DNA from 2 places in the Halanaerobium sp. DL-01 genome. Region 2 is predicted to be linked to the other one. Evidence: riboswitches for the same ligand, from Rfam matches in the RefSeq annotation. Region 2 holds a riboswitch; the other holds the start of a gene.
The links. Region 2 has a riboswitch for FMN ahead of DER71_RS00380 (ECF transporter S component). Riboswitches for the same ligand answer to the same signal wherever they lie in the genome.
Positions count from the first base shown of each region.

Region 1: linked by a shared signal. The riboswitch ahead of ribD (bifunctional diaminohydroxyphosphoribosylaminopyrimidine deaminase/5-amino-6-(5-phosphoribosylamino)uracil reductase RibD) and the one ahead of DER71_RS00380 (ECF transporter S component) in region 2 are both predicted to bind FMN.

Region 1 is NZ_QPJN01000009.1:2,195-10,225, forward strand. Features, by position in the region: gene DER71_RS04560 (YkgJ family cysteine cluster protein) at 1-164, opposite strand, end outside; gene DER71_RS04565 (selenium metabolism-associated LysR family transcriptional regulator) at 350-1,228, shown strand; FMN riboswitch at 1,480-1,594, shown strand; gene ribD (bifunctional diaminohydroxyphosphoribosylaminopyrimidine deaminase/5-amino-6-(5-phosphoribosylamino)uracil reductase RibD) at 1,735-2,841, shown strand; gene ribE (riboflavin synthase) at 2,981-3,649, shown strand; gene DER71_RS04580 (bifunctional 3,4-dihydroxy-2-butanone-4-phosphate synthase/GTP cyclohydrolase II) at 3,836-5,044, shown strand; gene ribE (6,7-dimethyl-8-ribityllumazine synthase) at 5,044-5,508, shown strand; gene DER71_RS04590 (lysylphosphatidylglycerol synthase transmembrane domain-containing protein) at 5,587-6,639, shown strand; gene DER71_RS04595 (glycosyltransferase) at 6,632-8,031, shown strand, end outside.
Region 2 is NZ_QPJN01000001.1:77,448-85,478, reverse strand. Features, by position in the region: gene DER71_RS00395 (LysM peptidoglycan-binding domain-containing protein) at 1-1,171, opposite strand, end outside; gene trmL (tRNA (uridine(34)/cytosine(34)/5-carboxymethylaminomethyluridine(34)-2'-O)-methyltransferase TrmL) at 1,246-1,737, opposite strand; gene DER71_RS00385 (MBL fold metallo-hydrolase) at 1,849-2,607, opposite strand; gene DER71_RS00380 (ECF transporter S component) at 2,688-3,239, opposite strand; FMN riboswitch at 3,317-3,439, opposite strand; gene DER71_RS00375 (SpoIID/LytB domain-containing protein) at 3,493-5,595, opposite strand; gene DER71_RS00370 (PhoH family protein) at 5,611-6,927, opposite strand; gene DER71_RS00365 (PPC domain-containing DNA-binding protein) at 6,952-7,368, opposite strand; gene nth (endonuclease III) at 7,371-8,006, opposite strand.

The sequences.
Region 1 (8,031 bases), on a different contig from region 2:
TTTAGGCAGTCGTATTCTCGGAGATATTTTTTACCCAGTCTGTGGACTATTTTATCTACTTTTTTGTGGTCATAATTTTGGAGAAAGATTAAAAATTCTCTATTCTCTGATTCTTTTTCTTCTGCAAGTCTTAAAATTTTTTTAATATCATATTCAAAATTCATATTGATCAGGCTCCAGTCTTTAGTATGTTTTTAAATTTATGGTTAGTTAAAATTATTATCTGATAAATTTACTTTTAGTATACCATATTAAGCTCAACGTGTGTAGTATTTAATAACAGAGAGTTAAAATTATGTCATGTTAATATTAGCAGTAAATAAAAAACTTAGAAATACAGGTGAATACTATGAAGCTAAATACGTTAAAAATATTTGTTAACTTAATAGATTTAGGCAGCTATTCGCTCACAGCAGAGAAGTTGAATTTAACTCAGCCTGCAGTCAGTATGCAGATTAAATCTCTTGAAGAAAAATTTAAAGATAAGCTGGTGGAGAAAGAACAGGGAGAGTTAAAGCTGACTCCTGTTGGAAAGATCATTTACAGTGAGGGAAAAAAGATTTTACAGACCTGGGATGATCTACTGCAGAAGGTTGAGATGAACAGGGGGAAAGAAGTTAAAGAGCTGCATATAGCTTCCAGTACAATTCCATCTGAATATATGATCCCCGATATTTTATCCTGTCTTTTAAATTATATTCCCGATCTAATGGTAGAAGTTGCTGTAAGTGACAGCGCTAAATCCATAGAAATGCTGGAGGAAAACAAAGTTGACCTTGCTGTGGTTGGATATAGGCCGGAAAATAGTAAGTTTAAAATTCTTGAGGCAGCTGATGACAGGCTGAAGCTGATTCTTCCTGCTGATCATGAGCTGGTCTTTAAGGATAATATTTCTCTAAAAGATCTGCAGAACGAAAAAATGATTATAAGGGAAAAAGGATCAGGTACGAGAAAAGCAATGGAGGCTGGATTTAAAAGATTATCATTAAATTTAAATGACTTCAATATAGTCGGTCAGCTGGGCAGTACTGAATCTGTTTTATCTGCAGTTCAGGCAGGACTGGGTATATCTTTTGTTTCACAGCTGGCATCTTCCAAAGCAGCAGGCTGCAGACCTGTTGTAGAAAAAGATGTTGCTGATATGCAGAGCGGCAGAAAATTTTATCTTGCTTTTTTTAAGAGCAGAGAGAATGATTCTATAATTAAGCGATTTATCGACTGTCTTTAAATATAAAAATTAAATACACTTCAATTTTATCCGTGTTTATCCGTGGGTAATGCTGGCAGTATTATTATTTACTATTTTTACCGGATATGGCAGAACATTTATATCTGATGAAAAAACTGCTGTGCCTAAAAATAAAAAGTAAGCCAGCGGTAAAGCTACTGCTGTTGAAAAAGTATAGCAGGATGTTTTTTTTACAATAAACCTTTACAAATAGATACAGAACTGATAGAATAAATTCAGAAAAATTGAATATTAACTAACGAGGATGGGTGAAATTCCCTACCGGTGGTAAAGTCCACAAGCCTTTGGGGTTGATCTGGTGTAATTCCAGTACCGACAGTACAGTCTGGAAGGGAGTTAGGTGTTTCTGATGAGAAATTACCTAAATTTGTTCTGCATCTGCATTATAAATTTAATCTGCAGAGATGATATTTAAGGTGTTTTTCGGCAGTGATGACTTCATACCCTTCCAGAAATGGAAGGATTTTTTAATTGGAGGTGTGTTAATGGAAAAAGAGGATAGAAAATATATGCAGAGGGCACTGGAGTTAGCTGTAAAAGGTGAGGGTTTTACCAGCCCCAATCCTGTTGTTGGTGCAGTTGTTGTGAATAATGGAATTATAGTTGGAGAGGGGTATCATAAATATTATGGAGGTCCACATGCAGAGGTTTATGCTCTCAATGCAGCTGGCGAAAAAGCAGCAGGAGGGACTATATATGTAACATTAGAACCCTGCAGCCATTATGGGAAAACACCACCATGTGCTCTAAAAATTATAGATTCCGATATAAGAAGGGCCGTTATAGCGCTGGAAGATCCCAATCCTGAAGTTGCTGGAGGAGGTATTGAAATGCTCAAAGAAGCTGGTATAGAAGTTGAAGTTGGTCTTCTAAAAAAGGAGGCTGAAAAATTAAATGAAATTTTTTTAAAATATATTACTTCTGATCTGCCCTATGTATATCTCAAAAAAGCCCAGACTCTGGATGGATTTACTGCAGCCAGAAGTGGCGATTCTAAATGGATAACAAACAAAAAAGCAAGACTTGAAGGACATAAACTCCGCCATAAGGTTGATGCTGTACTGGTTGGTATTGGTACAGTTCTAAAGGATAATCCATCTCTCACCACAAGACTGGAAGATAGTCCCGGCAGAGACTCCCTGCGAATTGTTTTGGATTCTAAACTGAGAATTTCTGCTGATCTAAAGATATTAAATCAGGAATCTGACGCTGGAACACTGATAGTATGTGGTAGAGAGGCTGATAGAGATAAAAAAAACATATTATCTCAAAAAGAAAATGTAGAGATGATGGAAGTAGAACTTAATAGAGAAGGGAATATACCTGTTAAAAAACTGTTAAAAAAACTGCATAAACGAAAAATATCCAGTCTGCTTGTAGAAGGAGGGGCCAGGGTAAGTTATTCTTTTGCAAAGGCAGGACTGGTAGATAAATATTATTATTTTATTGCTCCTAAACTTCTGCTCGGAAGTGATGGGACTGCTGCTTTTTCGGGGGCTGGCCCGGAGCTGATGAAAGATGCAAAAGAACTTCATATAATTGAACAGAAAATGCTGGATGATAATATTTTTTTAATTGCGGAAGAAATTTGATTCCCTATCCACATTTTAAAAAGAGCGAGACTTTTTCGGCTGAATTTGGTAATAGATAATATTAAGACAGATAATTAATAAAGTATTTTAACGAGTATAGATAGTTTAACTTTAACTTAATAGATAAAAAAGTGAGGTGATGGTTGTGTTTACAGGAATTGTTCAGGAAACAGGAAAGCTGCAGAACAGAATTGAGGGTGCTACTAAATATCAGCTGAAAATATCAGCAGATAAAGTGCTGATAGATATTAAAAAAGGAGACAGTATTGCCGTTAATGGAGTCTGCCTTACTGTCGTAGATTTCGACAGCAGCTCTTTTACGGCAGATGTAATGCCGGAAACTTTAAATTCTACCAATCTATCTGATCTAAAAAGTTCTTCTATAATTAACCTGGAGCAGTCACTTAGAATGAATGATTTTGTGGGCGGCCATTTTGTTACAGGACATGTTGACGGTACTGCAGTTTTGAGAGATATCAAAAGAGAAAAAAATGCTCACCTGCTTCAGCTGGTCTGCAGTGATAATTTAACTCAGTATATAGTAAAAAAAGGTTCTGCAGCTTTAAATGGAGTAAGTCTGACAGTTATGGATATTAAAGAAAATATATTAACAATATCTCTGATACCGGAAACATGGAGTTCAACCAATTTTAAATATATAAAGCGGGGAGACAGGATTAATATTGAAGCTGATATTTTGGGGAAATATGTTCTAAAATTGCTGGGAAAAGATAGGAATCAGGTTAAAAGCGGCAGTAATAATAGTAGTATAACAGCTGACTTTTTAAAGAAAAATGGTTTTTATTAGAGTATTAATAGTTTTGGTTGATTAGTGGTTTAATTAGGCTGTATTTTCAAGTAAAATATAAAAAATTTCATTTATGACGGAATCTTTTTTGTAATTCTAAAAATAATTTTGAGTAAACTCCTTGTTATATCATTTCAAATTCATCAATTATTTTTTCTTAATTATATAAATCAGAAAGGAGCTATTATGAATAAAATTGAAGAAGCTTTACAGGATATTAGAAGTGGGAAGATGATTATTGTTGTTGATGATGAAGATCGAGAAAACGAAGGTGACCTTTTTATGGCAGCTGAAAAAGTAACAACAGAAAATATTAATTTTATGATAAAGGAAGGTAGAGGTCTTGTCTGTACACCAATGCAGGAAGAGAGATTAAAAGAGCTGGATCTTCCCCTTATGGTTAGTAAGAATACTGATCCACATAGAACAGCATTTACAGTTTCTGTTGATCACAAAGATACTACAACTGGGATTTCTGCTGAAGAAAGGGCTTTGACTATCAGCAGGCTTATTGATGAAGAGGCTAAAAAGACTGATTTTAATAGGCCTGGGCATGTATTCCCTCTTATTGCAAAAAGAGGTGGGGTTTTAAGGAGGGCCGGACATACAGAAGCTGCTGTGGATCTGGCAAAAATGGCAGGTCTTTATCCGGCCGGTGTAATTTGTGAGATTATTAAAGAAGATGGTCAGATGGCACGAATGCCGTATTTAGAAAAATTTGCGGAAAAATATGATTTAAAAATAGTCACTATAAAAGATCTTATTAAATACAGAAAAAGAAAAGATAAACTGATAAAAAAAGCGGCTGAAGCTGTACTGCCAACAAAATATGGAGAATTTGATATAAAGATTTACAGGAGTGAAATTGACAGCAGAGAGCATATTGCATTAGTTAAAGGTGATGTCCAAAATAAAGAGAATGTTCTTGTTAGAGTTCATTCTGAATGTCTTACAGGTGATACATTTGGTTCACTGCGATGTGACTGTGGAGAGCAGCTGGCTGCAGCCCTATCAATTATCAATAAAGAAAAAAGCGGAGTTTTTCTTTATATGAGGCAGGAAGGACGTGGTATTGGGCTGGTTAATAAGATAAAGGCATATGCACTTCAGGATAAAGGGATGGATACAGTTGAAGCAAATGTAGCACTCGGTTTTGACCCTGATCTCAGAGATTATGGTATTGGTGCTCAAATACTGGCTGATCTTGGCCTCAGCTCTATCAGACTGCTGACCAATAATCCCAAAAAGATTATTGGTTTGGAAGGTTATGGACTTAAAGTTACAGATAGAATTCCACTGGAAGTAGATCCAAATGAAGAAAATGAATTTTATCTTAAGGTAAAAAAAGAAAAAATGGGTCATATTTTAAATTTTAATAAAGGAGGAAAAGAATAATGACAAAAATTTATGAAGGAAAGCTGACAGGTAAAGGTATTAAAGTTGGTATAGTAGTAGGGCGTTTTAATGAATTTATATCCAGTAAACTTTTGGATGGGGCTCTTGATGGACTTAAAAGACACGGGGTTGAGGATGATAATATAGAGATTGCCTGGGTGCCTGGGTCTTTTGAAATTCCATTAACTGCTCAAAAAATGGCTTCAGGCAGCAAATATGATGGAGTTATAGCTCTTGGTGCAGTTATTAGAGGTGAAACACCACACTTTGATTATATTTCTTCTGAAGTGGCAAAAGGAGTTGCAAAGGTGGGACTGGATGCAGGAAAACCGGTTATATTTGGGGTTTTAACAACAGATACAATTGAGCAGGCCATTTCTCGGGCCGGTACAAAGTCAGGTAATAAGGGCTTTGATGCAGCTGTATCACTGATTGAGATGGTAAATCTTTTTAATGAATTATAAAAGCTGAAATTTACTTTTAAGCTCAGTTATATTATAATTATTTTAAACAATTATCTCTCAGCCAGGGTGGAGGCAGTTATGGAAAATAAAAACAACCAGGGAAAAAAAATAAGTTTAAGAAAATATATGTTTTATTTTGTACTTTTTTTAATTATATCTGCACTGACACTGTATTATATTTATAATCTGCTTGGAAAAGAATCTGAATTCAAGATCTTTTTAGAATTTCCTCTTCCAGTAATAAGTTCATTATTTGTACTGCTGATGCTTTATTTTGTACTGGATGGGCTGCGCCTATTTTTTATATTAAAAACACTGCAGATAGAAATTGAATTCCTTCATATTTTAAAGCTTGTATTTATAAATTTGTTTGTTTCCAATATTACACCTCTTGCTACCGGTGGTGGGGTGGCTCAGGTATATTTTCTTCACCGCAAAGGAATTCCTTTAGGCAGTGCTACAGCAGCAACTACTATCCGGACTGCCCTGGCTACTACAATTATTTTTACAGCAGCTCCACCTATACTTCTAAACAACCAGAAACTTTTGGCATCTTTTAGTGGCATACCCATTTTTGTGTATTTATTTATCTTTATAATTCTTTATTTTTTGGTTTTTTATATAATTATTTTTAAAAACAGATTTCTTAAAAAAGTTGTATATAGAGCCCTCAATTTTCTTAAAGAAAAAAATATTATTTCTGCCGATAAATATGATTCAGGGCTGAGATATATGCTGGAAAATATTAATCTGTTTGGAGAAAGATTGAGTTTTTTTTTGAAGGGGAATAAAGTACATATCTTTCTTTCTGTGCTTTTTACAATTTTATTTTTGCTGGCTGAGTTTTCCTTTTCTGTACTGCTTTTAATTGGAATGGGATATCAGATAAATTATTTGTCTGTTATTTTTCTGCAGCTTGTTGTTGTATTTTTTATGTACTTTGCTCCTACTCCTGGTGCAGCAGGTGTGGCAGAAGGTGGTTATTCTTTCTTTTTTAGCAGTTTTGTATCAAAACAGGATATTTTCCCACTACTGTTTGCCTGGCGATTTTTAACAAAATATGTAGGAATATTTATAGGTATACTGGTATTTTTATTTTTAATGACCAGAGGAGAGGACAGCAATGAATAGCAAAAAAGTCGTATTTTTAATTACAGTTTTTATTTTACTAATTTTATTTACACACAGTATCTATGCACCAATGACAATTGAAAATTTTAATGCTGTTAATTTGCAGAATATAAACCAGATTAAAGAAAATATAAAAGATAAAAAGTTTTCTTTTGCTGTTGTGGGAAATATAGAAAACTCTATCAGTATTTTTGATAAAAGAATACTACCGGTTTTGAAATCCAATTCAGCAGATTTTATAATCTCCACTGGTAATAATGTGCGGGATGGTAATGAAGGTAAATACAGGGTTTTTTACCGCACACTGCAGAAAATGAATATACCATTTGTGACTGGAGTTGGGCAAAAAGAAATTGGAGATGAAGGATTTAAGAACTTTTATAAGTATTTTGGCCCATTTTATTTTTCTTTTGCTGCTGCTGATTCCTATTTTATTTTTCTGGATACAACCGGTCATACTCCGGACAACTGGCAGCAGTCATGGCTGGAAGATGAGCTTAAAACAGCTGTTTCTTTTGAAAATATTTTTGTAATAATGAATAAAGCTCCTTTTAAAGTGGAGACCGAATCACTGCTTGATGATAAAGAAAAGTTTATTGAACCTGATTCTAAACGAGAGTTTTACCAGTCATTATTTTCAGAATATAATGTGGATGCAGTTTTTTCGTCAAATGCTGATGTTTTTTCCAGAAAGAATATCAATGGTGTCAGCTATATTATAACCGGTGGTGCAGGAGGAGAACTGATATTAGAAAATGACAGCAGCTTTTATCATTATATAGAAGTTGAGGTTGACCAGGCTGGTGTTGATATCGAGGTAAAAAAACTTGAAAACAATCCCGGGATAATTGCAAAAATAGCTGTCAATATCTGGGTTGCGGTTCAATCTTTTATTTACACAAACTATATTAATATTATAATTGCCGCACTGATAATTTTTATGGTAGGTTATATAATTTATAGAGAAATGACAAGAGAAATTGACTATTACCGCAACTTTTCCTATTCGGAAGAGGTAGATGAGGACAGAAAACTAAAAATTGCTATGTTCACCAACAATTATTTTCCGGTAATAGGTGGTGTCCCTATTTCTATAGAAAGGCTGTCCAGATCTCTGCGCAATCTTGGACATGAGGTTAAGATATTTGCGCCTCAATATCCGGATTATGACAGAGAGAAAGAAAATATTATACGCTGCAGCTTACTATATTATTATAAACAGGATGGAATGGATATTCCTATAACTAATATTTTTTCCAGAAAGATAGAAAATGAATTTTATAAAAATGATTTTGATATTGTTCACTGTCATCACCCTTTCTGGCTTGGCTCAAAAGGAATGTCCTTAGGACACAAATATAATGTGCCGGTAGTTTTCACCTATCATACAAG
Region 2 (8,031 bases):
CTGTTCCAGAAGCAGCCGCTTTAACAGCAGTTCCATTCGGTACAGCAATATCAAGCCCATTATGAAATTCTCGACTTCTTTTAACAGGGTGGTTTCTCCAGCCAAAATTAGAAGAAATCCTGCCCATTACAGGCCATATAAAAACTCCTTTTTTTAACTGTATTGGTCCAGATGAAGTGAAATTTCTAATAACCAATTCCTGTCCAGCATAAATTTTATCTCCATGCAGATTATTAGCCTGTTTAATTGTATCTACATCAGTTCCATACTTTTTCGCAATTATGGTAAGAGCTTCTCCTTTTTTTACCTTATGTACAATGCTTTCAATATTATTTACTTCTAGTTTTGAACTTCCAATTCCATTATTATTAATCAAAAGTTTTTGTCCAACTTTTATAAAATTAGATTTAATACTATTTTCTCTTTTAAGTTCAGAAACAGTAATATTAAATCTATCAGCTATTTCAGATAGTGTATCACCTTTTCTAACTTCATAAAGAATACTATCTTCTGAGGATTGATCTTCACTGCTGGCATCAGCATCAATCTTACTGTTCCTAATAATAATTTTTTTGCCAATGCTTAAAAAATCACCATTTAAATTGTTTTTTTCACGAAGTGCCTTTATAGAAGTGTTATATCTATGTGCTATTTCTGAAAGTGTATCACCAGATTTTACTTCATGAACAATAAGAATATTATTTTCTTCATCATTTTTATTTTCTGATTTATTATCCGTTATATAATTATTTTTTATGTTCAGTTCCTGTCCTATTTTAATTATATTGGAATTTAAGCCATTTATTCTTTTAAGTTCAGAAATAGTAATATTAAACTTATCTGCAATATCAGATAGGGTATCCCCTTTTTTAACAGTATAAATTTCGCTTTGAGTTCTAGCTTTTAAAAGCTGATATGTTTTATTCCCAACAACACCATCAACTTTCAAACCTTCTTTTTGCTGAAATTCCTCAACAATTTCTTTGGTTCTTTGACCAAATATACCATCAGGACTTACATCATAATCCATCTGCTGCAGCATCCTTTGAACTTCTTTTACATCTTTACCTCTACTTCTGATATCTACTTTAAAGGCAGATACTGAAACAGAAAAAACAAATAAAAATATTAACAAAATTAGAAAAGCACTATTAAATTTTTTTTTCGCCATCTCTTCCCTCCTTTCACAACTATCATATTTTATTCTATTTATTCTACACTATTTAATATAATTCAATATATATTTTAAAATTCCTTTTTTAAAAGACCACTTTTTTCTAATCCAGAAAAATTATTCTGTCTTAAAGCCTCATATATAATTATAGATACTGAATTAGCCAAATTTAATGACCGCAGATTCTGCTTCATCGGTATTCTAATACATTTATTTAAGTTGTTTTTAAGAAGTTTGTTATCAAGACCGGCAGTTTCTTTACCAAAAAGAAAAAAATCATCTTTTTTATATTTAAACTCATGATATGATTTTGGAGCTTTCGTCGTAACAAAGAAAAAACGGCCTCCCTGATTTTTTTCAAAAAAATCATCCAGATTATCATAATATGTTATATCCAGCTTATCCCAGTAATCCAATCCAGCTCTTTTTAAATATTTATCAGAAGTTGAAAATCCAAGCGGACGAATCAAATGCAGAGATGCACCGGTCACAGCACATGTGCGGGCAATATTTCCAGTATTTTGTGGTATCTCAGGCTCTACTAATACAACATTCACTATTATCAACCTCTCTTAATATTATAAGCTAAATTTTAAAATTTAAAAATTTTGTTAATGATAAAAATCCCCCCTCTGGCAGCATTAAAGCTAATTTTAGGGGAACTATTTATATTCCTAAACTTCTATAACCATTCCATCATAAGCTGGTTCTATATAATCAGGTAGATAATCATTTAATTTTTCATGATCTAACTGATGAGAAATATGAGTTAAATATCCTTTTTTTATATTTAGCTCATTTATTAAATCAACGGCTTCATCAACTGAAAAATGAGTGGGATGTTTTGAATACCGCAGTGAGTCAACTGCTATATAATCTACTCCAGTCAACAGTTTTTTTGTCTGATCAGGAATGCTACTGCAGTCAGTAATATATGCAAATTTCTTAATTCTGTAACCTAAAATCAAATTTTTACCGTGATAAATAGGAAGCGGAATAATATTTTCTCCATAAATTTTTAACTCTTTTTTTATCTCAATTAATTCTACCTGTGGTATTCCACCACCATGATTTTCTTTAGAAAATATATATGGAAAAATTCTTTTCAAACTTTCTAATGTTTTTTTATCAGAATAAACCGGCATTTCATGGCCTAACTGCCAGTTTAAAGCTCTTATATCATCAAACCCCATAATATGATCTGCATGTGCATGTGTAATCAGTACTGCATCTACATGCTGAATATTGTTCATTATTAACTCCAACCGCATTTCCGGTGGTGTATCAATCAGCAGATTAGTATTTTTAGTTTTTATATGAATTGATGTTCTATTTCTTTTGTTTTTGGGATTTTTTGATTTACATACCTTACAGCTGCATCCAATAACAGGTACTCCATGTGAAGTACCTGTACCTAAAAATGAAATACGCAAATGAACCTCTCCCTTCAATAGAATTTTATCTCAGGAAAGGTTTATTGTCAAACACCTAAAATATGAATTTGTAAAAGATATTAATTGCTTTCCGCCGCTGAAATTAGGCCTTTTTCTCTTAAAAAATTTGCCAGCCTCTTATAGACAAAGATAGTTATACCTGAATTAAGAAAAGCTTTTGTTAAATTAAAAGGAAGAATTCCAGGCAGCATCATATTTATTACCTGTTCTCTGGGAATACCATAAAAAATAGGATTTAATAATATATTAGCTCCTGCCATAACAGCAGTCATACTTATAGAGCCCATAATAAGTCCAATAACAGCACCTTTTTTGGTGTGATTAATATGGTATATATAGCCAGCTACACCCACAAAAACACCTGTAGCTAGGAAATGCATAAATGCTCCAAATGGACCTCCCAGACCTGTAAATACAGCCATTAAAACTGAAAGCAAGAAAGTTGCTCCAAGTGCATGTAGTGGACCATATAAAAAAGCAATAATCAATATTGGAATATCACCTGGTTCATAAATAAGAAATGGCAGAAAAAGTGGAAACCTTACTGTCAGCATCATCACTAATGAAAATGCTGATAATACAGCGATATTTGTTATTTTTTTTGTAGCCATGTTTAATACTCCTTTTTATTATTTTTATCTTCCGGGAAAAAAATAATCCCTGGTTTAACTCCAGGGAAATTTTTTTAAATTATCTTCTCTCATCCGGACTTTACCGTCGGTACTGGAATTTCACCAGTTCAGCATATGCTCGTGGACTATCACCACCGGTCTGGAATTGGTTTTCACCTCACCAAACCCTGAAGATATTATTTTCTTTTAAATAATTATACATTATCTTAAAATAAATTTCAAGTGTTTTCATTTAATCACTTTTCGAAAATTTTCTTATTTCAGTTTCTGGATAAAAGTGATTTATTATTTCCCGATAACTCCATCCCTCTGCTGCCATACCAGCTGCTGCAGACTGGTCAAAGCCTAAATTATGTCCCCATCCAGCTCCATATATATTAACACTTAAAAATTCTCCCGAATTGGAGTATATGGGCTCCAAAATAATCCTGCTGTTTCTAATACCAGCAAATACTCTTCTTATCTGATAACCTGAATATATTTTCTCTTCAGAATCTCCAATTATCTTCAATTTAGTAACAGTTCCACCAGAAGCTCTGTCTGTTATAGATATTTTATTAATATTTTGTAATTTACTACTGTATTCAAGTACCTCTTTACTAATATTCAGCTGCCATCTGTATCTATTGCCGCCGTATTTTTTAGAATATGATTCAGGCTCAGTAACTATCCACTTCTTCAACTCGTATGGAGAAAGAGGAAAACTGTAACTTTCATCTATCATCTGATTTGCCCCTCTAAGATAAGGTAAATCACTCTGCCAGATTTCATCACTTCTCTCCGTAAAACCACCGCTATTGCTGCTGAAAACAGCTTCTATTATATTATCTTTATAATAAGCAGTTTCCCCTTGTGTAAATAGTACAGCCTCTGTTGTATTGGGGTGTTCGCTTTTTACACCATTATATGTCGCGCAGTGAACTGTTGAACACAAATCATAACCATCATCCTTATGTCTTCCTAAATTAGAAAGAGTATAGCTTCTGGCTGCAATTGCCTGTGCTTTCAAGGCCTCATCAGGCCAGGAAGCATAAATTTCAGAAGGTACTACAGATATTAAATATGATGTTAAATCTATATTGTTTATGATAGTAAATTGAGAACCATCTCCTTTTATAAGGAGATCACCTCTATACTGACGACTTTCTCTTCCCTGCCAGAAATATCCCTCTCCATAATTTAAGTTAAATATATAAAAAGAAGAATATTCTTCATTTGAAATTTCGTAATTACCTTCTACCTCACCTAGTTTTGTCCTTCCAGTTTTATACTCTATATAAAGATTTCCTGTGTCAATATTTAATATATAGTTTTCCATTTTTTCTCCATTAAAAAGGACTGTACTGTTTTTTATTATTTTAAAATCAGATTTAGATTGAAAAACTAAATTTTTATTATTTTCCTGCAGACCTACTTTTATTTTTTTTGATTTTTCTTCAAAAGAAATTTTACTGAGTTCAGTCCAATCTGCCTTTAAGTTGAAGGGATTTATTTTTTCTGGTGTTTCTTTTTCCCCTTCTATTCTTAAAGAAGGATATTTATCCTTATAATAATTTATTTTTTCCAGGGCCAGCCCCTTAAACCAACCATAAGCAAAGGCTTTCTGCCAATGATTATAAGCTTTAATTTCTTCATCAGCTTTTTCCAATAATAATGCCATATCTTTAAAGAGAAATGTTTTGCTTTTATCATTTTCATATGCTTGATACAAATTTTGATAAGCAGCATAATAATTATTTTTTAGTTCATCTAAAGCAGATTTAAGGATAAAAACTCTGCTGTCACTGAATGAATATTCTTCGGCTTTAATAAGATAATTTTCGGCTTTATCTATATTTTCTTTTTCTATATTTAAAGCAGTCAGCAGAAAATATTTTTTAAACAAAAATTCTTCTAAGCCTAGTTTTTTATCGGCCACCTTGTTTTCAAGCAGAAAAATGGCTGTATCAAGTTTTCCTATCTGATAATAATTTACTGCTAAATCAAGAAAATCACGGCTTTCTCCACTCAAAATTGCAGTTTTTAGAAGAGACATATTTTCTTTTTTTACCTCACCTAAATCTGCATAAACAGCAGATAAATCTCTGCGATATTTTACTTCATATGGTTTTTTAGTAATAAGATCTATATATATATCTTCAGCTGCAGAGTATTCGCCATTATAAAATTTTCTTTTTGCACTGGAAAGAGCAATTTTAGATAAATTGTCATTTGCAATTATAATACCAGCATCCAAATCTGTACCCGGATAATTATAAACACAAAAATCTCCCAGTACGAAAAACAAACCAAAAAGCAGTGCCGATATAATAATCACTCCAAATATTTTATTCATAACCTTTCTCCCACATTAAAGCAATTCACTGGCAATTCTGGCAAGTTCAGATCTTTCACCCTGTTTTAACATAACATGTCCGGCAATTTTTTCTTTATGAAATTTATGTGCAAGATAATTTAAACCATTTTTATGAAGATTCAAATATGGATTATCGATTTGAAATGGATCACCAGTAAACACTATTTTTGTATTTACTCCGGCTCTTGTCACTATTGTCTTAACCTCATGTAGAGATAAATTTTGTGCCTCATCAACAATTAAAAACTGATCAGGAACAGATCTTCCTCGAATATAGGTTAAAGCTTCTATCTGAATCAAACCGGAGTTTAAAAGCTTTTGATATATATATTTATCACTTTTATTTCTGTGAACTATAAAATCTAAATTGTCAAATATAGGCTGCATCCATGGTGAAAGTTTTTCTTCTTTTTCTCCAGGAAGATATCCCAGATCTTTTCCCATGGGCATAATAGGCCGGGCCACAAGTAGTTTGCTGTATTTGTTTTCATCAACTACCTTACTTAAACCAGCTGCAACTGCAAGCAGAGTTTTACCTGTTCCTGCTTTTCCTGATAAAGTAACCAGTTTTATATCATCATTTAACAAAAGCTCAACAGCCAGCTGCTGTTCTCTGTTTCGGGGACTAATTTTAGCAGGAGTACTTCTATTATATTTTAGCTTTTTTAATTTAGTTCCATTATAACAGGCCAGAGCAGTTTTTTTGTTCTGATCTGAAGCTGTAAGCTGTAGAAATTCATTTGGAAACATATCCAGCTTTTCATCCAAATTTAAGTCTTCCAGACTAATTTCTTCTTCAGAATAAAACTTATCAATTACTGAAGAAAGAACCTGAATTTCTTTAAAACCAGTATAAATTTGTTCATCTGATAGCTTTGTTGAGCTGTGCTCTTCAGCTTTTAGACCAAACGCATCAGCAATTAATCTTAAGTTTATATCATCTGAAATTAATACCACCTTCAGATCAGGATTATCTTCCTGTATATGCAGTGCTGTGGAAATAATTCTATTATCCATTTTGCTGGCACTTAACCCTTTAGGGATGCGCAGATCTTTTCCATTTATAACTATACGTAAAATCCCACCTTCTTTTAATTTAACACCTTTATCAAGTCTTCCCTCTGTTCTAATCTCTTCTAGCAGTCGGGAAGTTTCTCTGGCATTATAGCCGAGAACTGAATTATTGCTTTTTAAATTATCTATTTCTTCCACAACAGCCAGTGGTATAATTATATCATTATCTTCAAAAGAAAATAATGCTCGCGGATTATTTAATAGTACATTTGTATCTAACACAAATATTTTTTTCATATTATCCCCTTCTCTGATTCATATTTACCAAAGCGTAAGTCCTGTCTCCTTATCAAATTCTCTCACAAGAGCTTCACCCTCAAGTTCCTGAATATATAATTCAGCGGCAAAAATTTTAGTTCCTTCTGCAAGATGACCTCCAAAAGTGTTTCCCTTATCATCAGCAAATAAAATATGAGCATGTACCATTGGTTCGCCATCTTTTATTGACACATTACCACTAACATTAAGTATCTCAAATTCTCCCTTTCTGGTAATGAACTCATATTCTTCTTTCTGCATATCATAATAGCCAAAAACGGCTTTAGTGGCGGCTCCTATCACATTAATAAAACCTGTTTCAATATTTTTTTCCTTAACAAATGCAGTTATTTCTTTGAGAAGATCATCACCTTTTTGAAGTCTCCCTAAAAAAACCTTTTTTACACTGTATTGTTTCATAATTATTCTCCTTTTTTATTTTTATAGTATTTACATAAATGACTTAAAAAACAGTTTTCACAGTCTGGATTTTGAGCTTTACACACAGCACGTCCATGATTAATAAGCCAGTGGTGGAGATCAATCCAGTATTTTTTGTCTACTTTTTTAGTCAGCTTTTCTTCAGTTTTTTGCACATTTTTCCCATCAGCAAGTCCCAGCCTGGCTGAAACTCTAAAAACATGTGTATCCACAGGAAAGGCAGGTTTATTAAAAGCATTGGCCAGCACAACATTGGCAGTTTTTCTGCCGACTCCGGAAAGTTTTACCAGTTCTTTTCTTTCTTCTGGTACCTTTCCATCATAATTTTTTAAAATCATTTCACTGGTTTTGACAATAAATTTCGCTTTATTTCGGAACAATCCTATACTCTTTATTTTCTCTTCCAGCTCTTTAGGGTCCATTTCTGCAAAATCTTCTGGTCGGGAGTGAGTTTTAAAAAGTTCTTTTGTAACCTTATTTACTTGAACATCTGTTGTCTGAGCTGACAATATAGTAGCAATAAGAAGTTCAAAGGGTGTGGAAAAATTTAATGCTGTAGTTGGATTTGGATAATTTAGTGAAAGAAGATTAACAATTTCTTTTGTTTTTTTCTCCAATTATGTGTTTCCCCCTTTTATTGTT